DNA from 3 places in the Desulfogranum aggregans genome. Region 3 is predicted to be linked to each of the others. Evidence: riboswitches for the same ligand, from Rfam matches in the RefSeq annotation. Region 3 holds a riboswitch; each other region holds the start of a gene.
The links. Region 3 has a riboswitch for cobalamin ahead of trpD (anthranilate phosphoribosyltransferase). Riboswitches for the same ligand answer to the same signal wherever they lie in the genome.
Positions count from the first base shown of each region.

Region 1 (9,673 bases), 110 kb from region 3:
CGTAACCGATTCAGGATTCGTCCTTGACCTGCACACTATAGGCCAGATATAAATTCGTTGTCAACTGACCAGCCGAGCAGCTGGAGCCAAAGCGTAACACGCATGGAACGGAACACCCCAGGCCGGGCAGCTCACCCAGCGCAAGGAGAGGCTAATGTATATCAACGGACAATGGAGAAAAACCCCGACCACCTTTCCGGTGGTCAACCCGGCTACCGGCAAGGAACTGGCAAAGGTGGCTGATGCTGGGCCCAAGGAAACACGGGAAGCCATTGCAGCGGCTGCATCCGTCTTGCCCACATGGTCGGCCACCACCACGTATGATCGATCGGCGTACCTGTACACGGCTCACCAGCGCATGCTTGCCAATGCCGATGAACTTGCCCGTCTGATGACAGAAGAACAAGGCAAGCCATTGAAAGCAGCGCACACAGAGGTCCGCTATGGCGCGGATTTCTTGCTCTGGTTTGCTGAAGAGGCGAAACGCATATACGGAGAGACCATCCCTTCTTCACGGAGCAATCAACGGTTTTTGGTGCAACGGCAACCGGTTGGGGTAGTGGGAGCCATTACCCCATGGAATTATCCGATTTCCATGATCACCAGAAAAATTGCCCCTGCCCTGGCGGCAGGCTGCTCAGTGGTGCTCAAACCGGCGGAGAAAACGCCCCTGTGTGCTATGCGCCTGTTTGAGATCTTTGATAGCGTGGGGCTCCCGCCGGGAGTACTCAACCTGATCACCGCCGCTGACCCGGCGCCGATTGGATATGAGCTGTGCACCAACCCTCATGTGCGAAAAATTACCTTTACCGGCTCCACCGCTGTTGGCCGACGGTTGGCCACCGATGCTGCCCCCCAGCTTAAGCGGGTTTCCATGGAGCTGGGAGGGCACGCCCCTTTTATTGTTTTTCCGGACGCCGATCCGGTGCATGCGGCCAAAGGTGCTGCACTGGTTAAGTTTCTCAACACCGGCCAGGCCTGCATTTGCCCCAATCGAATATACGTACACCGCCGCCTCCTTGCCCCTTTTCTCGATACTTTTGCCCGGCGCATAGCCTCCATGCAGGCAGGTTCCGGACTCCAGGATGGAGTTACCATCGGCCCGCTGGTCAATCAGGCTGCGCTGGACAAGGTAATGCGCCAGGTTGAGGATGCGCTCGCCAAAGGGGCCACGCTCCTCGCCGGCGGCAAAAGACTCACGGGCAACCAACTGGAACGAGGCTTTTTTTATGCGCCCACCCTGCTGAGCGATGTAACCCCGGAAATGACCATTTATCGGGAGGAAACTTTTGGTCCGGTAGCAGCAGTCATCCCGTTTGATGACCATGACGACATCATTGCCATGGCCAACGACACCGACTACGGCCTTGCCGCCTACATCTACACCAGCGATATGAACACAGCGCTGCGCACCTTCGAGCAACTGCAGTTTGGCATGGTAGGTATCAATGACATCAACCCCACCAGTGCAGCGGCTCCCTTTGGAGGGATACAACAGAGCGGTCTGGGCAGAGAAGGGGCCAGAGCCGGGCTTGAAGAATACCTGGATACCAAGGTTGCCGGCATTGCCCTCACCTGAGCGGATCGGGACACAACAAAACGCGAGGGTATATGGCAGGAGTGGGAAAGGGACTATTCTTTAGTGCCCCACACCTCTCGAACCACCTGCTGCCGATCGTCCGGGTTCATCACCCGACAGGCTATCACCCCCTCCTCAGAGGTTCCATACAGGGCGTGAAGAGGAACACGGAGGGTGCCGTCATCCTCTAGGGGGACCATGGCCACCACATCTCCACCATTGCCAAGGGTGAGTTCACAGGGAATTTTACGCATAGCTTCGGCCCTCCATCTTCACTGAAATGATAACAACATCCGCAGCACGGCTACCGACCAGCCGCACAGGACACCCACCTCCGCTGCTCGCAGCAATAACCGACAGGCCTCATCAATATGGGCAACTGTCGGTGGAGCAAACGCTCCACCGATATATGGTTTCTCCACCAGCACGCCGCCATAGTAATTGGGGCCATTGAGTCGCACGCCAAGGGCGCCGGCAAATGCTGCTTCCGGAAATCCGGCATTGGGACTGCTGTGATTGCGGCCTTCTCCTCGGCCGACATGCAGCGTACGGCGACCGCTTTTCAACTCGGTCAGCTGGGCCGCCATGGCGATCATGTATACAGAAAGCCGCGCAGGAAGGTAGTTGGCCACATCATCTATCCGAGCCGCGGTTTTTCCAAAGAACAGGTAGCGATCATTTTTATACCCGACCATGGAGTCGAGGGTGTTGATCATCTTATAGGCGAGTGCCAGCGGACCACCGCCAATAACGGCAAAAAAGAGCGGAGAAAGAAACCCATCAACAAAATTTTCCGCCACCGTTTCCACGGTTGCCCTGGCAATATCATCGGTCTGATAATCCGCAACATCCCGACCTACAATCATTGCCACCTGGCCGCGGGCCGTGTCCACCTGTCCATTGCTGAGCGAATGGTATATTTCCCGTGCAGCCTGGGCAAGTGATTTGACGGAAAAACAGTAAAACAACATCACCATCTCAAGCGCGAGGCCGGCCAGCGGATGGATCCAGCGAAACCCAGCCAGTACAAGGGTAGCGGCCACCCAGCACCCGCCTATCAAACTGACCGCAAAAAGGGCACCTGCCCGTTGCTGGCCCTTGATATGGCGACGAAAAAAGGGCTCGCTGAACTGAATAGCGCACCCCATCCACCTGATGGGGTGCGGCAGCCAGCGAGGGTCACCGACGAACCTATCCAGCAGAAATGCTGCTGGCAGTATCAGCAGCGACAACCATGTCCAGAATGACGGCGTCATGCATCAGGCCTCCAGAGCGGCACGCAGCAGCCGGGCAACCTTCTGGTTGGCGGTCGGCGACTTGAGGGAAACGCGAACAAAATGATGATCCAACCCATGAAAATTACAGCAGTCACGCAGCAGAATCCGATCTGCCAAGAGCTGTTCACAGGTCGCCGCCGCTGTCCACTCGCCGGGCAAGCCAATCAGCTGATAAGGGGCGACCGTAGGGAAAAGGGTGACTCCGCACCCGTCCAGCGAACGATGAAAGCGATCCATTTCCTGACGCAGGTATTCTTTGGTCCGAATGACAAACGCTGCCACCATAGACCGGTTCCCCACAAGGTAGCCAACCGCCTCCTGGGCGAGACTATTGGCACACCACGGCTGCATGTAGCCACCGAATCGGGCAGCAACCGCTTCGCTTCCGATGAGAAACCCGGCCCGAACCCCGGGGATACCATATATTTTTGAGAGCGACCAGAGAACAATCACATTGTCCAGCCCTGTGCTCACCATGCTCCGGTCATGGGATGCCGGTGCGAAGGGAAGGTAGGATTCGTCAATTATAAAATGGGTATCCGGAAGAGATCGGCACAAGGCCTCCAGGGTCTCATGGTCGATCAGCGTCCCAGTCGGATTATTGGGGTTGCAGAGAAACACCGTATCGTAATGTCGAGCAGCATCGGCAAGACGATGGCAGTCAACCTGGAAGGCCTCCTCAGCCCGGCTAAGAAAAAAATCCGGTTCAATCCCGTACATCCTGCAACTTGAGGCATAGTCCGCGTAGGTCGGCCCAACAATAAGGACCTGCCGGGACCGCAGGGCCGTGCAGGCGGTATAGATGAACTGGGTTGTTCCTGTTCCCATAAGAACCTGCGCCGGCTCCACCGCCAACATCTCGGCAATGCCAGCAGCAGCAGCCCCGGCATCGACCTCCGGCAGACGCATGATGGTATCCAGGTGCCCCTGCAGATGTTCCAGCAGTCCGGGAACAATACCCAACGGGTTGATATTGCTGCTCATATCGACTATGTCTTCCGGACGGCAACCTAGGTGGGCCGCAACCGCAGCAGTATTCCCTCCATGCCCCTGAATCATGCCCTTTCTCCCTCCTCCTGACCTTCAACCAACGACAGTATGGCATCGACCTGCAGGTATTTCTCCGCATGCTCGGCAAGCTGATCATAGGCATGATCACGCGCAGCAGGTCCATGCAGCTCTCCTTGCGGATGCAGGGTTTCCAGACCGAGAGTCTGCAGCCATTGCCGGATAATCTCCGGGGAATCGAAGATTCCGTGTATATAGGTCCCCATGATCCTGCCGTCGTCACTGACACACCCATCGCTGTCGGTCAGGGGTTCCCTGTTTCGCGCGTGGATGTCCACCAGCGGCCGCCCGCCGGCCACCACTGTCCGCCCCATGTGGATCTCGTAACCGCATCCCCGCTTACCTGCCCAGGAAAATTCCGTCAGGGTGGTTGTCTTCGGTGCTTGCAGGGTTGTCTCCACCGGCAGCAGCCCCAGCCCGCGGGTTGAACCGGGAACACCCTCAATCCCATTGGGATCATGAACCCAGCTGCCGAGCATCTGATAGCCGCCGCACACCCCCAGGACGTGCCCTCCCTCTGCAACATACCGCTCCAGTTGATCAGACCAACCGTTGTCTCGCAGCCATTCCAGATCGCTGCAGGTGCTTTTCGAACCCGGCAGGATAACCGCAGCAAAAGGTGACAGATCCTGTGCTTGCTGCAGGTACGCACACTGCAGTCCGGAAAGATGGACAAGGGGATCGAAATCGGTAAAATTGGAAATATGAGGCAGGCGGATAACCGCAATCACAGGATCACTCGAGGCACCCGCAGTATAGCCCGTGGCCTGTTCGATGACCACGGCATCCTCGGCTTCAATATGAAAATGCCTATACCATGGCAACAACCCATACACGATCTTTCCGGTTTGTTCTTCAATCCACTCGATGCCGTTGCGGAAAAGGCTGCTGTCGCCCCGAAAACGGTTAATCACAAAACCTGTGATCCGTTCCTGGCATTCCGGGGGAATACATGCCAGCGTACCGACGATTTGTGCAAAAACTCCGCCCCGGTCAATATCAGCCACCAGAATAACCGGTGCATCAGCATAGGCGGCAGCTCTGAAGTTGACGATGTCATTGACCATCAGGTTGACCTCGGCACAGGAGCCGGCCCCTTCCATGACGATGACATCATACAGGTCGCGCAGGCGGTCGAGGGCACTGCAGCTCTCCTGGAAGAGGTAATCTTTTTTCTCGTAGTAGGAGACGGAAGACGCCTCCATCCAGGCTTTCCCGTTGAGCACCACCTGGGACCCCACATCGCTGGTCGGCTTGAGCAGCACCGGATTCATATCTACATGGGGGGGAATTTTGGCGGCCTCGGCTTGGACGATCTGCGCCCTGCCCATTTCAAGGCCCTCTGCAGTGACCCCCGAGTTATTCGACATATTCTGCGCTTTAAAGGGGGCAACCCGATACCCACGATTGACAAGAATACGACAAAGCGCCGTGGTAACGATGGACTTTCCCACATCCGAGCCAGTGCCCAAGACAGCAATACAGACAGCTTTCTCCTTCATCTCCCCTCTTTGTGCTTCAGATTCTCTTATCCCTGGTCAGCCTGCAGCAAATTCACCCCATCTACAGACCTAGATTATCAACAAGATGAACACCTTAATATGCCATGAGCCCTTGCGCCACCCCTTTCATCACAGGCGTCCTGTTCGCGACTAACTTTCAATCCCCTTACGTGCAAGAACTCCTTTGGAGTAGTAATGCTTGACCAACCGCATTTCCGTGACCAGGTCGGCCTGTTCGATGACGCTGCCCGGAGCGCCCCTGCCGGTAAGCACCAGCTCCACCTGCGGCGGGCGAAGAGTGATCAGCTCCAGCAGTTGTGCTTCCGTTAAAAGTTGGCAGGTGTAGGCAACGTGGATTTCATCAGCTATGACCACCTCATACTGTCCGCTGGTCAACACCTGCTTGAGGGTTGCAAACCCCTCGGCTGCCGCCTCAAGATCTTCCTGACAGGGATCGTTGAAGATGAAACATCCCCGGCCATATTGACTGAAGGTAATAGAGTCAGCCAGCCGCTTGAGGGACGTCAATTCGCTGTAGGGCGCATTCTTGATAAACTGGCCGATGTAGACCCGTAACCCTGCCCCGGCAGCACGCAGGGCAAGACCAAGCGCAGCGGTAGTTTTTCCCTTCCCATCCCCGGTATATACCTGAACATATCCTTGCATATCCCTCCTCCGCCTTTTTCGGCCCCGGTGGATATCGGATCGAAATCCGCCTTAAGTCGATGTTGTCCTTCGGTTGTTTGTTCTGCCATGATGTGTAGTAGAAAATAGCGGTGATCCCGTCAATACCTTTTCTTGTCTTTCAGCTCAACAGCCCGACAACCTGCTTGACTATCAGCATGCCTGCAGGTAAGGTAGCCTGCACTATTCTGCAGGTTGCGCATGCACGCATGAAAAAGGGGAATCCGGTTGCAAATCCGGAACGGGCCCGCCGCTGTAGCCGGGGACAAATTCCACAGTATCGCCACTGTTCATCATTGACTGGGAAGGCGTGGAAGGCGACTGATCCGGGAGTCAGAAGACCTGCCTGCAGAGGACGGCTCTTTCGGCAAAAGGGTGGTCAATGAATCAGGGATACAAAGGGATGACCTGAATCAACACCATGGTTGATTCAGGTCTTTTTTTTTGGGCAGTCCACAGGCAACCTTCGTGATGTATACAACCCACGGCCTGTTCCCTATCCACTCCATGATCTCAGGCACAGCGTATGAGCGAAAAAAATGCAATTGTCCTTGCCATGTTCGGCACTACGGCCGAATCTGCTCTTCCTGGGCTGATCAGCATTCTCGACGAATACCGGCAGGCTTTTCCAGCCACGCCCATTCGCATTGCCTTTACCTCCAACATCATTCGACGCGTCTGGCAAAAACGGGCTGCCGATCCCCACTACAGGCAGCAATTTCCACATATCCCTGACGACATATTCTCCGTGCAGGGACAGTTGGCTGCAATTGCCGGCCTCCAGGACCGGGGATATCGATCAATCGTCGTACAGGCCGTCCACATGGCCCCTGCAGAAGAATTTCATGATCTCGGCAGCTGCGTACGGGCGCTGGCCGGTATTCGAACCATGAAGCCGCACTGGCGTCCTTTTGAACGCATTGTGGTAGGACGTCCGATCCTTGGCGCCTACAGTCAATCGTTTCCTTATGGAGAGGATATTCGTGCTGCCGCCGAAGCACTCAGAGAGGATGCTGATCAGGCAATTGCCGAGGATGCCGCTCTGGTCTATATGGGGCACGGCAACCCCCTCTTTCCCACCGGCGGTCTCTACCTTGAACTGCAGTCAAGGATGAACAGCCTCTACCCGCAAATCCCGATCTTCATCGGCACAGTGGAAGGATATCCATCACTGGATGACATTCTCCCTGTCCTGCATGGCGGGAATCGAAAAAAGGTCCACCTCAAACCGCTCCTTATTACCGCTGGGGCCCATGCCCTCAAGGATATGGCCGGACACGGTGAAACATCATGGTTATCGCGCCTCCGCGGTGCCGGCTTTGATGTCACCCCTGTACTCCGAGGACTGGGAGAGCAGACCCCGTTTATCCGGCTGTTAATTGATCACACCATCCAGGCTGCTGCTGATGCCGGAATTGAGTTGAGACGCGATGAATAGCGTTACCAGGGATTTTTACCCACTGCTCTTGCTTTCCGCCGCCCTGTTTGGGCTGATCGCCGTATCAGCAACCATGGGGTTTCTCTCGGTGTCAGTACAGGATGTGCTCCGCATCATCGGTGCTGGCCTGCTGCAACAGCCGCTTGACAACATTGATCCAGTGGCTGTCACCGTGGTCACCGACGTCCGACTGCCGAGAATTGCTGCGGCAGTACTGGTCGGTGGCATGCTCGGTGTTAGCGGCACCGTCTTTCAGGCCATTCTCCTCAATCCTCTTGCCGACTCCTACACCCTTGGTATTTCTACGGGTGCGGCCTTTGGCGCGTCGCTGGTGATTGTGCTGCAGATTTTCGGTCTTACCCTGCCGCCAGCGGTGTCTGTACCGATTTTTGCCTTTGGCGGCGGACTGATCACCCTTGTGCTGGTCCTTTTTCTGGCAGCCGGTGACCGTCGCCTCTCCTCCACGAACCTGATCCTGGCGGGGGTGATTATTGCGGCAATTCTCTCAGCAGCAATTGGTTTTCTAAAATTTCTGGCCGATGAGCAGGTCGGCATCATTATTTTCTGGCTCATGGGCAGCCTTTCCGGAGCCACCTGGAAGAACATCCTCCTCCTGTTTCCCTTTGCCCTTTTGGGAACCGGTGTGGCCTTTTTCTTCGGCAGGGACTTAAATATTATGGCCACAGGGGACAGGACATCGGCTTCACTGGGCATCAATACCATCAGGCTGAGGATTACGCTGCTGATCTGCGGCACCCTCATGACCGCCCTTTCGGTGGCTGTTGCCGGTATTATCGGCTTTATCGGACTGATCGTGCCCCATCTCCTTCGCCACCTCACAGGTCCTGACAACCGGCGCCTGATCCCCTTTTCTTTTTTTACGGGCGGCATGCTCCTGCTGATCGCCGACACCATCACCCGGGCAGTGCTTCCGGCTGAGGTTCCCATCGGGGTACTGACAGCACTCCTGGGCGGCCCCTTTTTCTGTATCATATTCAAACGCAGACAGCAGGGCGGCAATGCAGGATTCTAGCGCTACCATATCGCCCCTGTGGGCGCTCTCGAAGGTTACCTTCAGCTACGGTAAAGCTGTAGTGATCGACAACATAGATATGGAGTTCCTTCCCGGTCGCTGTTACGGCATTCTCGGCCCCAACGGAAGCGGAAAGACCACCCTGCTCGATATGCTCGCCGGTGTCCTCAAACCCTCTACAGGAGTAATAACCTTTCAGGGAAAGCCTTTGCATCACTGGCCGCGGAAACAGTTGGCCAGGGTTCTTGGCCTGGTGCCTCAGGAATTTATGGTACGTTTTGGATTTTCCGTTCGTGAAACCGTCGAAATGGGATTGCACCCCCGTATGCACCGTTTTGCAACCCCAGGCAAACAGGAACTCGCCATAATTGACCAGGCCCTCCGGGATACCGGCATCAGCGACCTGGCCGACCGGCCCGTCACCCACCTCTCCGGCGGGGAAAAGCAACGGGTTGCCCTGGCGAGAACCCTGGCCCAGAACCCCCAGGTACTGCTTCTCGACGAAGCGACGTCCAACCTGGACATCCACCACAGTCTGGAAATATTACGTTTGATCCGTAATCGCCATCGCCAGGAGGGGACCCATGTGGTAGCGGTGATGCACGATCTCAACCTGGCCAGTTTTTTTTGTGATGAACTCATCTTCATCAAAAACGGCCAAATCCTCTACCAGGGGACTACGGAGCAGATAATGACTCCCGAAATCATCGCCGACGTCTATGAAGTGGAAGCGGAAGTCGCCCACAACGAGTTCACTGACTGCCGTCAGGTCAGTTTCCGGTTACCGCAGGAGGGCACATCATGAGATCGATGCTAACCATCGCCTCCCTTGTGCTGATCACCTTACTGCTTGCCCCCTCACTGTGTCTGGGTGCATTCATCACCGACAGCGACAAACGCACGCTCATTTTTGAAAAGCCCTTCCAGCGGATCATTTCGCTCTATCCGGCCCATACCACCAACCTGATCGATATGGGGGCAGCCGACACGATCATTGCCACCGGCAGGAGCGACAACCAGCTGCCCGGACTGCCCAAAGTGCACTTTCGTGACGATCCCGAGCGACTTATCGCCCTTCGCCCGGATTTGGTG
Region 1 is NZ_AP042447.1:3,978,549-3,988,221, reverse strand. It holds gene ACZ52Z_RS17580 (NAD-dependent succinate-semialdehyde dehydrogenase) at 155-1,579, shown strand; gene ACZ52Z_RS17575 (hypothetical protein) at 1,633-1,833, opposite strand; gene cbiB (adenosylcobinamide-phosphate synthase CbiB) at 1,852-2,835, opposite strand; gene ACZ52Z_RS17565 (pyridoxal phosphate-dependent aminotransferase) at 2,839-3,915, opposite strand; gene ACZ52Z_RS17560 (cobyric acid synthase) at 3,912-5,426, opposite strand; gene ACZ52Z_RS17555 (cob(I)yrinic acid a,c-diamide adenosyltransferase) at 5,577-6,125, opposite strand; cobalamin riboswitch at 6,286-6,474, shown strand; gene ACZ52Z_RS17550 (sirohydrochlorin cobaltochelatase) at 6,637-7,548, shown strand; gene ACZ52Z_RS17545 (FecCD family ABC transporter permease) at 7,541-8,581, shown strand; gene ACZ52Z_RS17540 (ABC transporter ATP-binding protein) at 8,568-9,386, shown strand; gene ACZ52Z_RS17535 (ABC transporter substrate-binding protein) at 9,383-9,673, shown strand, end outside.
Region 1: it holds a riboswitch for cobalamin, as region 3 does, so the genes downstream of both, ACZ52Z_RS17550 (sirohydrochlorin cobaltochelatase) here and trpD (anthranilate phosphoribosyltransferase) in region 3, are expected to answer to the same signal.

Region 2 (9,673 bases), 660 kb from region 3:
ATCAATTTGCCACTGGATGTCCCTTACCTCTTTCCGACCCATCCATTCAGCCCAGTCATCAGCAGTCTCCCACTCACTCATAACAATGAACTCACCAGGATCATTTAACTTTGAAAAGGTCGCCCGGGAAATAAATCCCGGTTGTCTTTCAGCACTCGCTCGCAGACTCTTGAGCAGCGGCACAAGCTTTTCCCTGTGTGAAACGCGAAACACCCGTCTACTGATGACCTTGACATACATGGCTGACGCCCTCCTTTTGCTGAAAAAAAGGTTATTTTGCTCTCTCCCGCCGGTGGGAAACAGCAATGTCAAAACAGATACATGCCTATCCTAAGGCTGGATGGAGGAATACGCAATATTCAATCCGGCGGTTACATTACCGTTGGCTGCAGTGTAACAGAAAAATACCCACCATGAGGGAATATCGCACTGCTTTTCCAAACGCATACCTGCACCGTATACCCGGCTTGAAAGGTTGGCCGCCACCCCTTCCCCTTGCTCCGTGCCGATAGCTCAACGTGCTTTTCGTGCCTGCCAAAAACATTCAACGCTTGACACCTGCACCAAATAAGTAATATTATATTACTAATATATATATCTATCGGCTGTACGGACGGAGGAGAGAATATGCGCAACGCTGATTATGAAAAGATATTAAACACGTGGAAAATTTACGATGAAGCTGAAAGATGGAGCTTGAAAAGTCTGTTTGAGTGCAGCAAACAAACTCAAACCGTTGACAATTTCATCAAATTTCTGGAACAGAAGGTAAAAAAAACCTCACCGGTGTAACCTGGTTTCACTAGAAGAAAAAAGAGGTGGCCATGCCCTTCCTCTGCCGGGCCAAGCACGGTAAAGGGAGAGGTCTGGGCGGTCATCGCTCCTCTTGTCTAATTCCTTTATCAACGAACGGCAAATAAACGCTACCCGTCGACATGACATGCTGATTTCCGGGAGTTGCCCGCTATCGTTCAATCACCATCTGCACTGCCTGGGTCCTGGGAAAATATTCCAAGGGAACGGCAAAGAGGTTTCTCTGTAAATGGACGATGCTGGTGGTGTTTGCTCTGCCACCAGCATACGTAAAAACCCCCTGGAAAAGGATACACTCCAGGGGGTTTTTGCAGTATACGGTGGATTGAGCCCTCTTAGAAGTGGCTGAGCGGGCCGTCAAGATGATCAACCCATATCTGGACAAACTGGTCGAATTCAGCCGTTCCCTTGAGTATCGTTGTTACTTCCATACCTTCCTTGCTCAGGATAGATTTCCATGAATCTGGTTCATCCCCTGCCATATCATTTTTCGCATGATCACCTGCAACGGACATGAACGGCATGAGGTAGACTTTTTTTACCTCAGCTTTCTTCAGTAAGTCGATGATGGTATCAAGTTCAGGGTACCCCTCGACAGTGCCGACAAGAACATTTGGATCTTTCAGCTGCAGTTGAAAATTGAGCGCTGAATAAAAGGCGTTTGACGGGTGATGCGTCCCATGTCCCATAAAGACCACAGCTTCGTCTTTTTTTCGTTCTTTGGGAATGATATCAAACAAGGCGTCAACCGTGCGATCCATGTCTTTCTGGGTTGCCAGCAGGGGGTAGCCAAGAATAATGGCGTCAAAGGCTCCCATGTTCTTGAATGAGCCGACAACCTTACGTAAATCATGGTATTCCGCCCCACCGATGGTGTGCAGCGACTGAAGAGCTACATGGGTGAAATCTTCATCAGCCATTTTGGCAAGCGCAACTTTAGGCGAATCAAGCGTGATCCCCTGTCCGGCAAGCTTTTTCCTGATAATATGGGAAGTATATGCCCATCTGACCGGAATATTGGGATAGGTTGCCTTCACTTTCTTCTCTATGTTTTCAAAAGATACCTGGGCGCTCTGTTCGCTGGACCCAAAGGCGACAAGCAGTATTCCGACTTTTCTTTCTTTCTCTTCTCCATGATGAGCAGCCATGCCAAGACCGGCAAAAAGCAGACACCACACAACACAAACGATGGTACACATCCTCAATTTCAACATTTTTCACTCCTTTTTCTTTCTGTTGAAGCCCCAAAAAAAAACCCCGGATCACAATGATCCGGGGATGCCCTGTTATTCCCTCGCTGCAAGCCCCTTTTTCCACGAGGAGCTATAAATACGTTTTCAGGCAGGTCTTCTGACTTTTCCTTCTCTTTCAACGGCCTTCCCACATGAGCAGCAGTGGCACACAAGGTTGAAAAAGTTCTCTTGAAATCTGCGTATGCTTCAAGAGAGAGGATTACAGCGGCGGGCCCGTTCCGGATTTTCACCGGATTCCCTATTCACCACAAACGTGGCACCTGAATTGTAGCGTCAGCTTTACAGAGTATGGATTGAAATGTCAATATATGTAGTTGGAGATACTATCAAAAATAAATAAAACTCTAGCATATCAAAAAGATCTTTCTTCCTGCAAACCAACTAAAGCCCTTACAGAGAAAATCTCTTTTAACCTGTTGTTTTTGCAATATTTTACAAACTATCTATGTTTCTATAAGTGAGAGAAACATGAACATAGCTCTTCTCGCATCTGGTCGATGGGCAGGAAAAGAATTGGAAATTTCGAGCAGGGATAAAAATAGCCTCTGGAGGACCCAGAGGCTACTATATTACTGATTTCATTGGCGGAAGTGCATGGGAATCGAACCCACCTAGCAGGCCATTAACCCGCTACACCGGATTTGAAGTCCGGGAGGGCCACCAGTGCCCTTTCCACTTCCGTCGTTGCAGGGTAGAGTAATATTTATTGACCTGAAAAACAACTTTTTATTATACTTAGCGCTTACCAATCAGTTATCCCTATTTCAACAATCAGCACCCCGCCCGGGGAGGAATTTTCTCAAAAAACCCTATGGAATGTGAACGACTTATTCGCTTGATCAAAGACTGGTACCTTCGCGTTAAGCAGGAGACCATGGCTCCTGCCCGGATGATGCAGTTCGTCGATCAGCATGTGAAAGAGTGCGAAATCTGCAAAGCCGAACCTGGGCTAGCAGAGGAAATCGAAAAAATCAGGTCCTTTGTGGTCCCTGAATCAAAAATTCCCAAAGCCATCCGCGCCCAGGACGATCGACCCACGCCGGAAATTTCCCCGGACGAGGAGGAGGAAGAAGAAGAGAAGTACATTGATGACGATGAGGACGAGGAGGAAGATGAAGAGTTGGATCACGACCCGACCCCGGATAGCCAGCCGACAGACGAGTAAACCTAACGAAGCAGAGCCGCGTCCAGGGCTTACACGTCCAGGACCCACACTCTACCCTCAATATCGTTCAATAGATAGCTCACCTCCCTTTCCTCCAGACTGTCCCTCTCTTTTTTCTTTAATCAAGCCGCTTTGAAAATCGCACTGCACTGACAAAAAGAAAGAAGGCTGCAAACCCCAGCAGGAAGTAGATATCTGGTGCAACTCCGGCAATGGATTCCCCGCGAAGAATGATCCCTCGAATGATCCGCAGAAAATGGGTCAGCGGCAGAACTTCGGCCAACTGCTGGGCGATACGCGGCATAGCAACAAAGGGAAACATGAACCCGGAGAGCAGCATGGACGGAAGAAAGAGAAAAATAAACATCTGCATGGCTGCCAACTGATTGCGGGCCAGCGTCGAGATAGTCAACCCCAAGGTCAGGTTGGCAAGAATAAAGATCAGGCAGACCGTATAGATGGCCGTCAGCTTGCCCGCCACCGGAATGCGGAACAGGAGTACCCCCAACAACAGGATCACTGATACCTGGATCAGGCCGATACCGATGTAGGGGATGATCTTGCCCACCATCAGCTCCAGGTTGCGCACCGGGGTGGCAATGAGCAACTCCATGTTGCCCCGCTCGCGCTCCCGGACTATGGCAATAGAGGTAAACATTACCATGGTCATGGTCAGGATGACCCCGAGCAGACCGGGGACGGTGAATAGCGCCGCCCTTCTTTCCGGGTTGTAGAGCAGGCGAACCGCGATCTGGCGTTGTTGTTCCTGGTTGGTCACCACCCTGTCCGGAGCAAACGTAAAGTTGCGCAACTGACGGACTGCAGCGGCCAAAGTGGTGTCTGATCCATCCACCAACAGCTGCGCAAGAGGCCGGTCCCCCATGGTGTAGCGTTGCACTGTGTCGCGAGGGATAAACAGCCCTGCGCCGACGGTGCCATCGCGGATGAGTGCTTCCAGCTCCTGGGCAGTTGAGACAGTGGTGCTAAAATCAAGTACCTGGGTCGCTGCCACATCCATGATGAGCTGCCGGGAAAAAGAGCTGTTGAGGTTGTCGGCAACCGCTGCCGGAACGTGGCGGACATCGGTGTTGATCGTATAGCCAAAGAGGACCAACTGGAAGAGTGGGATCATGATCACCATGCCAAAGGTCAGCCGATCATGGACCAGGTGAATCACTTCTTTACGGCAGATGGCGACAATGCGCACCAGCGAAGGGACAGAATCGGACATGTCAGCCTCCTGTTCCATTGCAACGGGTGGCCATAACGAATACATCCTCTATGGTGGGTTGATCCGGATGAATGGTCAGCGCATACCCACTGAGCTGACTGTCCAGCCACTTCCTGCCCTGTTCCGGTCCCTGTCTGAGCAGCACCCTCAGGGCATTGCCGGTACGGGTGGTGGCATACACCCCGGAGCGTGCCTTGAGCGTTGCAACAGCAGGGGTGATGTCCTGTCCTTCCAACCGGAATACTGTCGCGCCAAGCCCTGCCCTGAGCTCTGCCGGGGTTCCGTCGGCCACCTTCCTGCCCTCGTTGAGGATGGCAAGGTGATGGCACCGTTCGGCCTCGTCCATGAGGTGGGTAGTCACCAGGACCGTGGTCCCGGTCTCGCACATGATAAAGAGCTCATCCCAGAAAGCCCGCCGGGTATTGGGATCGACTTCAGAGGTTGGTTCATCAAGCAGGAGGAGCTGCGGCTTGTGGATGATGGCGGCTGCCAGGGCGAGCCGTCGCTTTTGCCCGCCGGAAAGGTCGCCGGCCTGTCGCTGGCGAATATCCATGAGATGAAAACGCTCAAGCAGTTCCATGATCCGGTTCCCGCGTTCACCGCGCCCGACTCCCATGATCCGTCCCATAAACTGCATATTCTGCAGCACACTCAGGTCGCTGTACAGGGAAAACTTCTGGGTCATGTATCCGACCTGCCGCCGTACCTGCCTGGTATGCTCAGGAATTTTCAGACCAAGTACTTCTATCTCCCCGCCGGAGGGGGTGAGCAGGCCGCACATCATGCGTATGGCGGTGGTCTTGCCGCTCCCGTTGGGGCCAAGAAAACCGTAGACCGTCTGGCAGGGGATGGTCATATCGAGCCTGTCTACCGCTACACAGGAGCCAAAGGCCTTGGTCACTCCCTGTACGCGAATGGCGACGTTCACTCCCGCTCCAACACTAGTTGCGCAGGTGTCCCGGCGGTGAGTTGATCTGCCTCCTCTTCGGTCAGCTCAAGCTCTGCAACATAGGACAGACGTGAACGGTCATTTTCCGCCAGGGCAAAGTAGGGAGTGAAGGAGGCCTCCGAGGAGATGGAGCGCAGGCGTGCTGCATAGGGGCGCTGCCGTCCGTCAACCAGGACGGTATATGTCTGCTGTGGCAGCATGCGGGCACGGAAGGGTTCAGGAACATAGACCCTTGCCCACGGACGTTGACCGGCCAGGAGTGTACATACCACTGCCTGGCCGGGCGGAGTGTCTCCCCGCTTGAACGGGAGACTGTCGACCCTTCCCCCGCGAGCAGCCCGAATGGCGTACTCCTCAAGCATCAATTGCATCCGGTCACGCTGTGCGCGCAGGGCCGACAGGGCGAAACGGGCCTGATTGATCTGTTCTCTGCGGGTACCGGCCAGGAGCCTGTCCAGGACAGCGGTCTGTACATTGACCTGTTCCCGGGCGTTCTGGTAGGTATTGCGAGCGTTATCGAGCTGTTGGCGGCTAGTGGCCCGGGTGGTAATCAGGGTCTCCTGCCGCTGGTACTGCTCATGGGCTGTATCCATGGTTACCTGTGCCGCACGCAGCCTGGCCCGGGTTTCGGCTATGATTTCCGGACGCGGTCCGGCTTCCAGCTCCTTGAGTTGCCACTCGGCCCGACTGACCTGAGCGTCGATCTCCCGCCATTGTTCCCTGACCTTGCGGTCATCGATCTGCATCAGGAGGGTACCCGCCGCGACCTGCTGCCCCTCCCGGACCAAAATGTCGATGATTTCTTCGCCAGCAGGCGTACGGTGATGTACCCGATCCCACTCCAGGGTGCCGAGGGCTTGGGGAGGATTTTCTCGGCACCCGGGCAGGCAGCAGATGACGATAGCGGCAGCCAGCAGGAAAAGTGCTCGTCCAAGCGGTCTCCATCTCGTCCTCACCTGTTGTGCCCCCGCACCGGAACTCAGCAAAACAGCCAGGGGGTTACCTTGCGCCGTGCGGCCTCGTAGGCGCGAATGCGTTCACTCTTCTCCAGGGTAAGGTCAATATCATCCAGACCATTGACCAGGCAATGCTTGCGAAAGCCATCCACATCGAACCCGAGCTGGCTGCCATCGGGCTTGCGGATAACCTGTTTGTCAAGGTCTACCTCCAAGGCATATCCAGGAGTGGAATAGGTCTCTGCAAAAAGAGCATCAACGATCTCCTCAGACTGGACGATGGGAAGGATGCCGTTTTTAAAACAGTTGTTGAAGAAGATATCAGCATAGCTGGGGGCAATGAGCACCCGAATCCCGAAATCAAGCAGTGCCCATGGGGCATGCTCCCGACTCGATCCGCAACCGAAATTTTCCCTGGTCAGGAGGATAGAGGCGCCCTGGTACCGCTGCTGATTGAGGACAAACTCCATATTCAGGGGGCGGTTGCTGTTGTCCATCCCCGGCTGCCCTTCATCCAGGTAGCGCAAGGTATCAAACAGGTTGGGACCAAAGCCGGTCCGTTTGATGGATTTGAGAAACTGCTTGGGAATAATCAGGTCAGTATCCACATTGGCCCGATCCATGGGGACAACTATCCCTTGGTGTACATTAAACGGTTCCATTACTCGTTCCCCTTCCATGTTCTGATATCGACAAAGTGACCGGCAATGGATGCGGCGGCTGCCATGATCGGGCTCACCAGATGGGTGCGGCCACCAAACCCTTGCCTTCCCTCAAAATTACGATTGGAGGTCGAGGCGCAGTGCTCGCCCTGCCCCAGTTTGTCCTCATTCATGGCCAGGCACATGGAACACCCCGGTTCACGCCACTCAAAACCTGCGTCGCGGAACAAGCTATCCAACCCTTCCATCTCTGCCTGTTGCTTCACCAGCCCGGAACCCGGCACCACCAGGGCCTGCTTCAGGGTGGAAGCAATCCGGCGCCCCTTGACCACCGCAGCGGCTGCCCGCAGGTCTTCAATCCTGGAGTTGGTGCATGAACCGATGAAAACGCGATCAAGACCGATGGCCGTGATTGGCGTACCGGCGGTAAGGCCCATGTATTTGAGGGCATTGGTTATCCCGGCAGCCTGGGTTTCGGTCTCCGCCTTCCGGGGATCAGGGACCGTGCCGGTGACCGGAATCACCATCTCCGGGGAGGTTCCCCAGGTGACCTGTGGTTCGATAACGGCGGCATCGATGTTGACCACCTTGTCGAACTCAGAGTCTTCATCAGAGACTAAACCCTGCCAATATTCACTGGCCAGCTCCCACATCTCGCCTACAGGGGCAAAGGGCCGATCTTTAACATAGGCAATGGTCTTCTCGTCCACTGCCACCAGTCCGGCCCTGGCTCCGGCCTCAATGGACATGTTACAGATCGTCATCCGTCCCTCAACAGAGAGAGAGCGGATGGTCGGGCCGCCGAACTCGATAGTGTAGCCGGTGCCGCCGGCTGTACCAATACAGCCAATAATGTAGAGAATCAGGTCTTTCGCCGTTACTCCCTCACCAAGCTCGCCCTCGACGAAGATCAACATGTTTTTCATCTTTTTCTGGATAAGGCACTGGGTAGCCAGTACGTGCTCCACTTCCGATGTACCGATCCCCTGGGCTAACGCCCCAAGCGCACCATGGGTGGAGGTGTGGGAATCACCGCAAACGATGGTCATCCCCGGCAGGGTCACGCCCTGTTCCGGCCCCATCACGTGGACAATCCCCTGCCGCTGGTCATCCATACCGAACTCACGAATGCCGAACAGTTGACAATTTTCGTCCAGGGTCCGCACCTGCAATCTGGAAATCGGATCCTGAATGCCACTGACGCCCGCCCCCCGCTCCGTCGGAGCGGTGGGCACATTATGATCCGGGGTGGCCAGGTTGGCTCCTGGGTTCCATGGTTCACGTTTCTGGAGACGAAGCCCCTCAAAGGCCTGAGGCGAGGTAACCTCATGGATCAGGTGGCGATCAATATAGAGCAGGGAGGTCCCATCAGAACGTTCCTCTACCTGGTGGGCTTCCCAGAGCTTATCATACAAGGTTTTTCCGGCCATTGCTTCAGCCTCCGCGAAAACGTATTATCTGTTCAATATATGGTTTATTTTCTTCATCCGGGGACCAGCTCAGCAGCAACCCTGCATCACCTTGCGCCCGCATAGGCGATTGACCCACTGGGCAATGATGTGGGCCGCGCAGCCGACCCCCGGCTCCACACGCACTGCTCCGGTTGGGCAATTGGTCTGGCACGCACCGCATTCCATGCAGCGATCAGCATCTATCACCTGGCCCTTTCCCTGGTCGAGAGCAAGTAGCTGGTGCGGACACACCACCACGCACCGGCCGCAACCAATACATGCCTGCTGATCAAGTTGCAGCGTCGCTGTCCTATCTATATACCTGAAATATTTCATTTGCCCACCTGGTGTTAGGCATGAACAAAGGGGCCGCCGACCCATAGGATGAGCGTAGCCAGCAAGCATAGCCCTTGAACGACCAGCCCTCTTTTCATCTCATATTCCACCCCGCTGGGAGAGGTAAACGGGGTGGAACCGGTAAAGTTCATTGCCAGATATGAGCAGACAGCCACCGACCACAGAACAACGGCTATAGCCTCCGACACGGACATTCCCCCTCCCATCATCCATACGCACCCGCTTCCGCTCATGACTGCCGGCACCAATCCTTTGACCCAGAATTGGCGCCCGGGAAGCCAGGGCAGCAGCAGCGGCACCACCACCGTACCGCTGAGAACAGCCGCCAGGGTGGCAACACTGAGGAGCAGTCCCCGCTCCCGGATCGCTGCCAGAGAAAAAATATCCGGGCCGATACCAGAGAGCACCAACCCGAGCAGGAGGATAAATACGAGCTGTTTGGCCACCAAATAGAGCTCCACCGGCACCAGGACCATTCGTTCCGCCAGGGAAAACGTCACCGTACGCATGGCCTCATCCGCCCGGCAACCGCCATCGAGAAAGGCGGGTAGATCACGTGAGCGTACCGGTCCGAAAACAACCTGAAATCCGCTTCGCTTGTGCACCTCTGCCCCATTGACGGACGGGGCGCCCAACTGCGGAACGATCAGCTGCTTCTCCTCCACCAGCCTCGAAACCTGGAATCGCTCAAGGCAGAAGAGGATCTCGGCGGTGGAAAAAGTTCCCTTACCGGCGGCACACCACACATTGACCCCTCTGGTATCAAGCACCAGAATCCAGGCAGAAACCCCAGCCAACCGGAACCGAAGCGCATCAAACGATAACTTGTAGTTAGC
Region 2 is NZ_AP042447.1:3,213,238-3,222,910, forward strand. It holds gene ACZ52Z_RS14130 (antibiotic biosynthesis monooxygenase family protein) at 1-240, opposite strand, end outside; gene ACZ52Z_RS14135 (sirohydrochlorin cobaltochelatase) at 1,149-2,027, opposite strand; cobalamin riboswitch at 2,137-2,344, opposite strand; tRNA gene ACZ52Z_RS14140 (tRNA-Sec) at 2,649-2,746, opposite strand; gene ACZ52Z_RS14145 (hypothetical protein) at 2,878-3,231, shown strand; gene ACZ52Z_RS14150 (ABC transporter permease) at 3,350-4,462, opposite strand; gene ACZ52Z_RS14155 (ABC transporter ATP-binding protein) at 4,464-5,390, opposite strand; gene ACZ52Z_RS14160 (HlyD family secretion protein) at 5,387-6,367, opposite strand; gene leuD (3-isopropylmalate dehydratase small subunit) at 6,391-7,029, opposite strand; gene leuC (3-isopropylmalate dehydratase large subunit) at 7,029-8,459, opposite strand; gene hgcB (mercury methylation ferredoxin HgcB) at 8,529-8,816, opposite strand; gene hgcA (mercury methylation corrinoid protein HgcA) at 8,831-9,673, opposite strand, start outside.
Region 2: it holds a riboswitch for cobalamin, as region 3 does, so the genes downstream of both, ACZ52Z_RS14135 (sirohydrochlorin cobaltochelatase) here and trpD (anthranilate phosphoribosyltransferase) in region 3, are expected to answer to the same signal.

Region 3 (9,673 bases):
TGCCCACCAGGAGAGACCGGTGAAGGGTACGGGGATGCCGACCCCGTTAAGTCGATACGTCAGTCGATAATGGGTGGCTTTTTTTATTCGATGGCACCCGTGCAGGTTGAGCGAGGCTGCATAGGGGGCCACGCCGTTGTTGGCGCCCATTCCAGTTGCCGGAGGCGGCGGATAGTCGCCTGGCACGCTGACCGGTCGATTGACCCTTCGGCCGTAGCCTGTCCCGTCATCATGGTGGCTGTTGGCCAGGGGCATATAGCCTGCGGTGTTGATCACCGGAATATCGGCACACGGTATTTCCGGAACAGGTTCACAGATGGGAACGCACAGGGCATTGGCATTGGCAACCAGGGTGACCTTGAGAAAGGAGGGGGCATTCCAGCGCACATCAAAGAAACCTTCACTGTAGATGGTCTCTTCTGCTCCGTCTGCGTCGATATCCTGAGTGACCGTGAAGGTGATGTCCGGGACATCAAGAACAGGGGTCCACTCCGCTACCCATGCGTCGCGGCAGCGGATAAAGGGCCCTTTGAACCGGGCAAAATCGACCTTGGCCAGTGCTTTTTTATCCATCCCGGTTGCGGCGGCCGCTGCGCTGAAATCACGGTCTTTTTTCTGCTGCATGAGCGTGTGCAGCGGTGGCGGTGTACTGGGAAGCGGAGTCTCCATGAGCGATGCAACCTCTGCCGCCGAGGAGCCGAATTCAGGCATTTCCGCGAACACGCGCAGCTGGTCGGTAATTTCTTCGCCGAAATTAACCCGAACCTGTTCGATATGTTCCAGGCAGCAGGGCTTGATCGGGAGCGGGTCCGGTTCCGGCCGGGGATCTTTGATAACCGGCGGCTCCGGCAGCAATTCCAGCAGGTCTTTGAGCCTTGGGCGATACAGATCGTACAGGCACAGGCGTATTTTTCGCAGCCTGAGTAACCTGTCTATGTCCCAGTAAGGCAGGTTGACGCAAAAATGTCCGCAGCTGTCAGTGGTGACAACGGCTATTTCCTCGCGTCTGCACTTGAAGGGAAAAAGCCAGAAAAAAGGAGATCCCAGGGGAAAATAACCGAGAAAGGAACAGTCCGTGTCCTCCACTCGGACGGTCGCCCCGGGTACCGGACAGAAGGAGCCGTTGGCATCCTGTTTGACGACCCGTCCGCATACCCTTCGGAAAAGCAGCAGCTCCGGGTCGACTCGCCACTTGAGCAACTCATGGACTTCGCCTACTCTTTTTCCTGCAAATTCCTTTGCATCCATTTGGCTTAGATCTGCCAGGTAGCGTGCACGTTCCCTGGTCACGATCAGCTTGTTCGGATCCTGTGGCTTGGTGGAAATTCGATTACTCGGCATGTTCAACCTCCCTGAAGATGGTTCCGTGATGGTGCATTTATAGGGGGAGAAGCAGTAAACGTGCCAGCTGCAGGGGAAGGTTGGTTTAAAAAAAATATTAAAAAATAAATAGTTGCGAGTCAGTAGGGGGCGGGCAGAGAAGAGAGGCGGTCCATTGGTGCATATGCACCTTTAATGGTGGTGCAAAAGCACCAGCCCAGCAGAGATTCCCAGGGACGTCCTAATAAGCGGTGGGAGGAGGCAGAGCCTCGGAAGAGGTTCTGCCTCCTGTGGTGCTTGGTATCCTCTTTTAACGCTTGAGGGCAGCCTGCAGGTTTAGGTCGAGTTTGGCCAGGAATTCCTCGGTGGTGAGAAACGGCTGGTCGCCTTCCACCAGTAAGGCCAGGTCCTTGGTCATGTATCCTGATTCGACGGTATCGATGCATACCTGTTCCAGGGTCTGTGCAAAGCCGACTACCTCGGGGGTGTCATCGTATTTGCCTCGGTAGGCCAGACCTCGGGTCCAGGCAAAGATGGAGGCAATGGGATTGGTCGAGGTCTTGTTGCCCTTCTGGTGCTCCCGGTAGTGGCGGGTGACGGTGCCATGGGCTGCTTCGGCTTCAACGGTTTTGCCGTCTTCTGTCATCAGCACGGAGGTCATGAGGCCGAGGGAACCGAAACCCTGGGCAACGGTATCCGACTGGACATCACCGTCATAGTTTTTACAGGCCCAGACAAATCCTCCCTCCCATTTGAGGGCGGCGGCAACCATGTCATCGATGAGCCGGTGTTCGTAGGTAATACCTGCGGCCGCAAAACGGTCGGCAAATTCCTGCTCAAAGACCTCCTGAAAGAGATCCTTAAAGCGGCCGTCATATTTTTTCAGGATCGTGTTCTTGGTGGACAGGTAGACCGGCCATCCCAGGTTCAATCCGTAATTCATGCAGGATCGGGCAAAGCCTCGAATGGATTCGTCCAGGTTGTACATGCCCATTGCACAACCGCTGCCCGGAAAATCAAATACCTCGTACTCCACCGCTTCGCTCCCGTCAGCGGGCTCGAATCGCATGGTCAGCTTGCCGGGACCCGGAACAACAAAATCGGTGGCACGGTACTGGTCGCCGAAAGCATGCCTGCCGATAACAATGGGTTTTTTCCAGCCCGGGACCAGGCGGGGAATATTGTCGCAGATGATCGGCTGGCGAAAGACCGTGCCGCCGATAATATTACGGATAGTCCCATTCGGGGATTTCCACATCTCTTTGAGGTTGAATTCCTTGACCCTTGCCTCATCGGGGGTGATGGTGGCGCATTTGACGCCCACGCCGTATTGCTTAATCGCGTTGGCCGCATCAACCGTTATCTGGTCGTTGGTTTCGTCACGTTTCTGGATGGATAGATCGAAGTATTTGATATCAACATCCAGGTACGGCAGGATGAGTTTTTTCTTGATGAAGTCCCAGATTATTCTGGTCATTTCATCGCCGTCCAGCTCAACGATGGGGTTTTTGACCTTGATTTTCGCCATTAAATTACTCCTGTTGCAATGAATAGCTCATGCAGAATGTTTTTCTGCAGTTTCCGCTGGTAGAAGGCAGCGGGAGCGTGGAAATGTCGTATAGGTATTCCACAACTCTTAAGAATGATTCGTGTTTAATCAAGCTTTTATTTCACCCGAGCAGCTCGCTTGCCCGCACCGGACACCTTTGACAGCAGCAGCGAAGTCCAGAGCAGCCGGGTTAACGGGAGCGCTAAAGCATTCAATCATCGACTTCAATAACATTGGTACTGATCAACTGCTCGATTTCCTCCTCAGGCAAGCCTAATGCGCGACAGACAGCCCGGGTACCGTTACCGACTGCCGGAGGCTGGCTGCGAAGAGGAAAACCTGCGCCGTTCATCTGCAGGGGGATGCGGGGCAGCATTGCCGTCTTGCCGTTGGGTGTCTGGACCGCAACAAGACCGTCTGTTTTTAGCAGGTGGGGGTCATTGACCAGGTCCATGGGTTGGTTCACCGGCGCGCAGGGTATCCTCGCCCTGTCTGCTGTCGCGAGGAGTTGCTCCTCAGTAAACCCGGCAAATCGTTCGGCCAAGGCCGGGAGTAGCCGTTCACGGGCGTTGATTCGATCCTGGTTGGAGGCAAGGCGGCGGTCGTTGGCCCAGTCCTGAAAGCCAAAGGCCGAACACATGCGCTGCCATTGTTGTTCCGAGGTGATGCCGACAAAAACTTGTCTGTTGTCCGCGGTGGTGAACAGGTCGTATATTGCCCATGCCCGGCCCCTCTCCGGCATCGGCGGGGGCGGCGTTCCGGAGATGGCGGCTACGCCTATGTGCTGGCTGACCAGAAAGGCGACTGATTCAAAAAGGGTAGACTGGACGTGTTTCCCCTTGCCGGTTGTTGTGCGTTCATGCAGGGCTGTCAGGATGCCGATAACGCCAAAACTCCCGGCAAAGATATCGGTTATTGAGCTTCCAGCCCGCAGCGGTTGGCCTGTCGGGCCGGTCATATAGGCCAGGCCGCCCATCATCTGTACCACTTCATCCAGGGCGGGACGATGAGCGTAGGGGCCCGGCATGAACCCTTTCAGGGAACAGTAAATGAGGCCCTGATTGCGCTTGCTGCAGGAAGGGTAATCCAGGCCGAGACGCTCCATGGTGCCGGGGGCATAGTTCTCGATCAGGATATCTGCGGTTGCGACAAGGTCAAGGAAGAGGTTTCTGCCTGCAGAAGCTTTCAGATCCAAAGACAGGCTTTGTTTATTGCGGTTGAAGCAGGGGAAGAACGCTGAACCGAATCCGCCGAGTGAACGGGTGGGGTCGCCATCGCCGATGGGCTCGACCTTGTAGACCTCTGCACCTAGGTCTGCCAGGATCATGCCGCAGGTCGGGCCCATGACCGTATGGCCCAGCTCAAGCACCCGTATTCCGGTCAACGGCAGGTTGCGATCTGAAGTGGTCACGTTGATGGCCTTGCGGGGGAAGAGAGGGTCGGGTAGAGACCGGCTGTTCCGTCGGGGAGGGATTTAAGCAGCGGGCAGAGGTGGCCGTGGAGTTTGCGTCCCAGGTGCTGCTCATAGGCCGTGACCGCTTGGCAGAGCTTTTTCAGGTCGATACCGGTAGCAACCCCCAATGAGGCAAAGAGGTAGGCTGCATCTTCAGTGGGGATGTTGCCGCCGACTCCATCAACAAAGGGGCAGCCGCCGAGGCCGCCGACGCTGGTGTCGAATAGGCGAACACCCGCCTCGTATCCGGCAAGCATATTGGCGATACCGAGCCCTCTCGTGTCGTGCAGGTGCAGAGAAAGGGTAGGCTCCGGCAGTTCTTTGTTCACCTGGTGGATCATTTTTTTTACCTGGTAGGGAGTGGCCATTCCGGGGGTGTCGGCCAGGTTGACTTCTCGGGCTCCCGCAGCCACCATGCCTTCAAGGGCCTGCACAATGCGAGCGGTTGGAACCGCGCCTTCTTCGATGCAGCCAAAGGCACACTGCACTCCAGCGCGAACGGTGATGCCGGCGGCAGTCGCTCGGCGTATGAGGGGGAGGATTTCCTGTAAAGCGGCAGTATGCGATTTGCCGACGTTTTTGGCGCTGTGGGCATTGCTTGCTGAGACGGAGACGGTGAGGTGGGTGAGCCCGCAATCCATGGCCCTGTCTAAACCGAGAGTGTTGAGGACCAAGGCGGTGGTGGTGACCCTCTCTCTGTTTCTGGCGAACCGAACAAGGGCATCGGTATCCGCCATTTGAGGAACGAGCCTGGGGTTGACAAAGGAACCGAGTTGAATGCGCTGCAGCCCAGCATCGGCGAGAAGGTGAAAAAGGTGCGCTTTTTCTTCTACAGGGAGAACTTGGGGCTCAAGCTGTAAACCATCTCTGAGGGACTCGTCCTCAAGTAATACGTTGTTCATTTCATGCTGCTGCTCGGTGATTGGACGGTTGGGAAAACAGAGGGAAAGCCCGGCCTGCGCCAGTGAGTAAAAGGGAGTCACCGGTCGGCCCAAGGAAAAAGATAGCAGGTTACGACGAGAACTGCAGCGAAAAACGGCGCTGAGGGGAATCGTTAGTCCCACGGCATCGCCTTGCACCTGTGCTGTTCTTGCCCCTTCCCTTACTGATCAACGGTTTTCGGCAACTGAATTGTTGCAAGCGCTCAATTGACAACCGGGATGAGAATAATTATTATAAAAGTGTCTTCATCTCTCCTTCATTGAAGACAGCACCCTGACCGTCCTCTCGCCCAGCACCCCAGGTCAGGGTGCTTCCCTTTGGGAGCTTGACGCTCCTCTCCCGGCAACCAGCACCTGTAGAGATTCTTATAGCCATTGAAAAAACAAGAGGTTCTTGTATATTGCAATGGTTCAGGTGCATACATGGTATGGTAAAAGGAAAGGCGGTGAGAATCCGTCACAAGCCAGTCATTGCTGTATTCGAAGTCCATAGCGAATGTTGCCCGCGCAATACGGGAAGCATCCCCCTGTTGGGGAGTCACTGGAAGTAGATATTTCCGGGAAGGCCGTCGCTGTTGGCATCCTTCGTAAGTCAGAAAGCCTGCCTGAGCCAGAGGGTTGTCACGACCTAGTTCCACAGCCACCGCTGGATACCTGTGTTGTCATTTCTCTAAAAAAATAAAATGGAGTATTCCGCCCGCTTTGCCGCAGGACGTACGCCAAAGGTGCGTCGGTGCGTCGTTTGCAGTGTGGGAGGTAAAAGACCGGCGCAGCTGGATAACCACAGGGAAACAGTATATGGATAGGATAAAAAATAGAGCCTTCGGGCAGGTGATAACCCGGTTGGTCCACGGTGAAGACCTCAGTGGAGAGGAGGCCTATGCCGCCTTCTGTCAGGTGGTCAATAATGAGGTGACGGAGATGCAGCAAGGGGCCTTTCTTGCTGCACTTACCGGAAAGGGGGAGACGGCCGACGAAGTCGCCGGCGGCTGGCAGGCCATCTATGAACTGGACACGACCAAGGTAACCCTCACCACCGAAGGGCCGGTGGTGGATAACTGCGGCACCGGCATGGATACCTACAAGACCTTTAACATCAGTACCGCTGCCTCGCTTGTCGCGGCTGCCGGGGGGGTACGGGTGGCCCGTCACGGGGCCAGAGGGATTACCTCATCCTGCGGGACGGTGGACATTGTTGAGGCTTTGGGCGTCGATGTTGAGTGCGATGTTGCCTATGTGGCTGACGCCATAGATAAAGTGGGGGTGGGGCTGTTTAACGGAATGAGCCCAAAGGTCCATCCACTGGCATTGGGAAGGATCCTTAGTCAGATATATTTCGGCTCTCCGCTCAATATTGCCGCCTCGCTGGCGAATCCCGCGTTGCCGAAAATGGCAGTGCGGGGTGTGTATGCCAAGGAGCTGATCCTGCCGGTTGCACGAGTGATGCGCTCCATCGGCTACACCAGGGCAACGGTAGTCTACGGAGCCATTGAGGGCAGCAGGAAAGGGATGGACGAAGCTTCGGTGTGCGGCCCTACTTTTGGGGCCCGGCTCGTCGATGGCGTGATTACGGAGTTTTCCTGCACCCCCGAAGAGTGCGGGCTACAGCAACACCCGCCACAGGCGCTTGCCGCAGATGGCAGCCTGGAGGATGCGGCACAGGGAATGGTGACCCTGCTTCGGGGGCAGGGCAATCGGGCCCGTAGGGACGCGGTGCTGCTTAACAGCGGTTTCCTGTTTGAGCTTACCGGCAAGGCGTCTTCCATTCGGGAAGGGGTGGCAATGGCTGAGCAATGTATGGTGAATGGGGGGCCGGTAGAGGTGCTGACCCGCTGGGTTGCTGTCCAGAATCGTGACCCTGAGAAAGGTTTGGCGACCCTCAATAAGCTGTTGGAGAGGGGGTAGTGCCATGGAACAGCTTTTGTTGATCAAGGAGGGCGCCGACTATTTCCGCTTTTCCGGGGATGGATATGTCCGTTGCAGTCTGCAGAAGGCCAGTGTGTATCCCATGCAGCAGTTGGCGCAGGTGAAAGCATTGCACAGCCAGCTCCTGGATGAAGGATGCGCTGGGGCGCGCATCATGCTTTTATCCCTTACCGAGCAACCTTTTATCCAATCAAAGGGGGAGGACGTATGAAGCTCGCTCTCCATGGTCCAGGTCAAATGGTTCTGGAAACAAGCTCGACAGCCCCGGCGCCAGGGCAGGATGACAGCGTCCTTCTTCGTGTCTGCTACTGTGCCATATGCCGCACCGATGCGAAAATGTGGCACCAGGGACACCGTGATCTGGTCCTCCCCAGGGTGCCTGGCCATGAAGTGGTCGCTGTGGAGGAAGCAACCGGCGCGTGGTACACCCTGTGGCCCGGGCAGAGCTGCGGCCACTGTTGGTATTGTGCCAACAATCGGGAAAATCTCTGCGATTCCATGCAGATTATCGGCTTTCACAGTGACGGCGGCTTTGCTGATACGGTCGAAGTGCCTCGGGCAAGCCTGGTCCCAATACCGGAGGCATCAGTACCCTATGTGTATTGTTTTGCCGAACCCGTTGCCTGTATTGTCAATGGATTTTCCGGGCTGTCCATTGGGCAGGGAACACGGCTGATTATCTACGGGGGAGGAGTGCTGGGCCTCCTGGCGGCGCTGGCAGCCCGCGCCTTGGGTGCAGAACCGGTGGTGGTGGAACAGAGCGCGGAAAAGATTGACCGCGCCACCCCGTTTATCGAGGCAAGCGGGGTCGTGGTCTGCAAAGAGACCGTTGCAGGTGATTTTGATTGCGCCATCAATGCCTGCGACAGTCCGGCGGCATTCAGCCAATGCCTGACCAAACTGAGAAAAGGAGGACAGTTCGCCTATTTTTCAGGGGTCCAGAAGGATGCCGAAGTCGACTGCAGCCTTCTCAATCTGATCCATTATCGTGAACTTTCCGTGGTCGGCTCCTACGGGCCACGGCGTGAGCATGTTGTAGAAGCAGCTGCTTTCTGCCGCGACCATCGGGAGCTGTTGGATTTGCTGGTGGAGGCGATTGTTGCGCCGGACGCCGTTCCAGCACTGATGCCTACCATATTCCGTGGACAGGCCTTTAAATATATTATCGATTTCACCGGGACGGGAACACGTCCCATACAATCCAAACCCCATACCCGGCCACAGGGTGTTCATTCCGGGGCAGTGGTCCCGGAGCGGTTGATGCGCCTGGTAGCTGGAGTCCAACCGGTTGCCCATCATCTGCGGCCCGCTGCCCAGAAAAAGATTGACCTGAAGACCAAACCGCTTGGCGCCCTGGGAAGAGTAGAGCCTCTCGCTGTTTCGTTGAGTGTAATGCAGAACACTCTTTCCCCGCGCATCGGGCGTCGGAGGATGTTTGTTTTTGCCGGCGATCATGGGGTGGTGGAGGAGGGGGTCTCTGCCTATCCGGGTAAGGTAACGGTACAGATGGTGGAAAACTTTCTGGCTGGCGGTGCGGCGATTAATGTGTTTTGTGGGTTGTATGGAATTGAACTGAGAATTGTTGATATGGGGGTAAAGGGAAATTTTGCTCCTCACCCTCTGCTGATCGAGAAAAAGGTCGCTCCAGGGACCCGTAACTTTGCACTTGGCCCGGCGATGAGCAGGGAGCAGGCCATCCGTGCGATTGAGAACGGAGCCCAGGTGATAGCCAGTGGCAGTGCTGCAGGCCAGGAAATCATCGGCCTGGGTGAGATGGGCATAGGCAATACCACTGCCGCCACCGCTGTGATCAGCGCCATAACCGGAAAAAGCCCCAGTGAACTCGCCGGGAGAGGTACTGGCATTGATAATGAAGGCTTACGGCGAAAAATCGAGGTCCTTGACAGGGCGCTTGCCTATCACCGTCCTGACCCGCAGGACGCGGTGGATATCCTAACCAGGATCGGTGGATTTGAGCTGGGAGGCATCTGCGGGGCTGTACTTGCGGCTGCCGGCCAAGGTACGTGTGTGGTGCTGGACGGGATCATTTCTACCGCTGCAGGACTGCTCGCTTACCTGCTCTGTCCGCAGGTGAAAGGATATTTGGTGTCCGGGCACAGGTCGGTGGAGACCGGTCAGCAGGCTGCACTGGATTTCATGGGCCTTGAGCCGGTGCTGGATATGGGGATGCGTCTGGGCGAGGGGACCGGAGCAGCCATGACTATTCAGGTGGCGGAACTGGCAGCCCGGGTGATGTGCGATATGGCCTCATTTGCTGAGGCCGGAGTGGACACGCAATGCTGAGAGGCCTTCCTTCTGGCTCACCCCTGTCTGGAGAAAAGGGAACAAAGGCACAGCGTTTTTATTGGCTGTGCCTTTGGGAATCGGGCGTCGAATTGCGGGGCGGCACCGGGCTTACTCGGCCTGAGCCTGCGCCTGGCGAACCGTCTTTTTGTATTCCTCGGTTTCGGTGAATTTTTCCTG
Region 3 is NZ_AP042447.1:3,869,518-3,879,190, forward strand. It holds gene ACZ52Z_RS17055 (hypothetical protein) at 1-1,341, opposite strand, end outside; gene ACZ52Z_RS17060 (NADP-dependent isocitrate dehydrogenase) at 1,631-2,848, opposite strand; gene ACZ52Z_RS17065 (CaiB/BaiF CoA transferase family protein) at 3,081-4,286, opposite strand; gene ACZ52Z_RS17070 (hydroxymethylglutaryl-CoA lyase) at 4,277-5,224, opposite strand; cobalamin riboswitch at 5,660-5,886, shown strand; gene trpD (anthranilate phosphoribosyltransferase) at 6,062-7,168, shown strand; gene ACZ52Z_RS17080 (hypothetical protein) at 7,173-7,400, shown strand; gene cobT (nicotinate-nucleotide--dimethylbenzimidazole phosphoribosyltransferase) at 7,397-9,493, shown strand; gene ACZ52Z_RS17090 (hypothetical protein) at 9,605-9,673, opposite strand, start outside.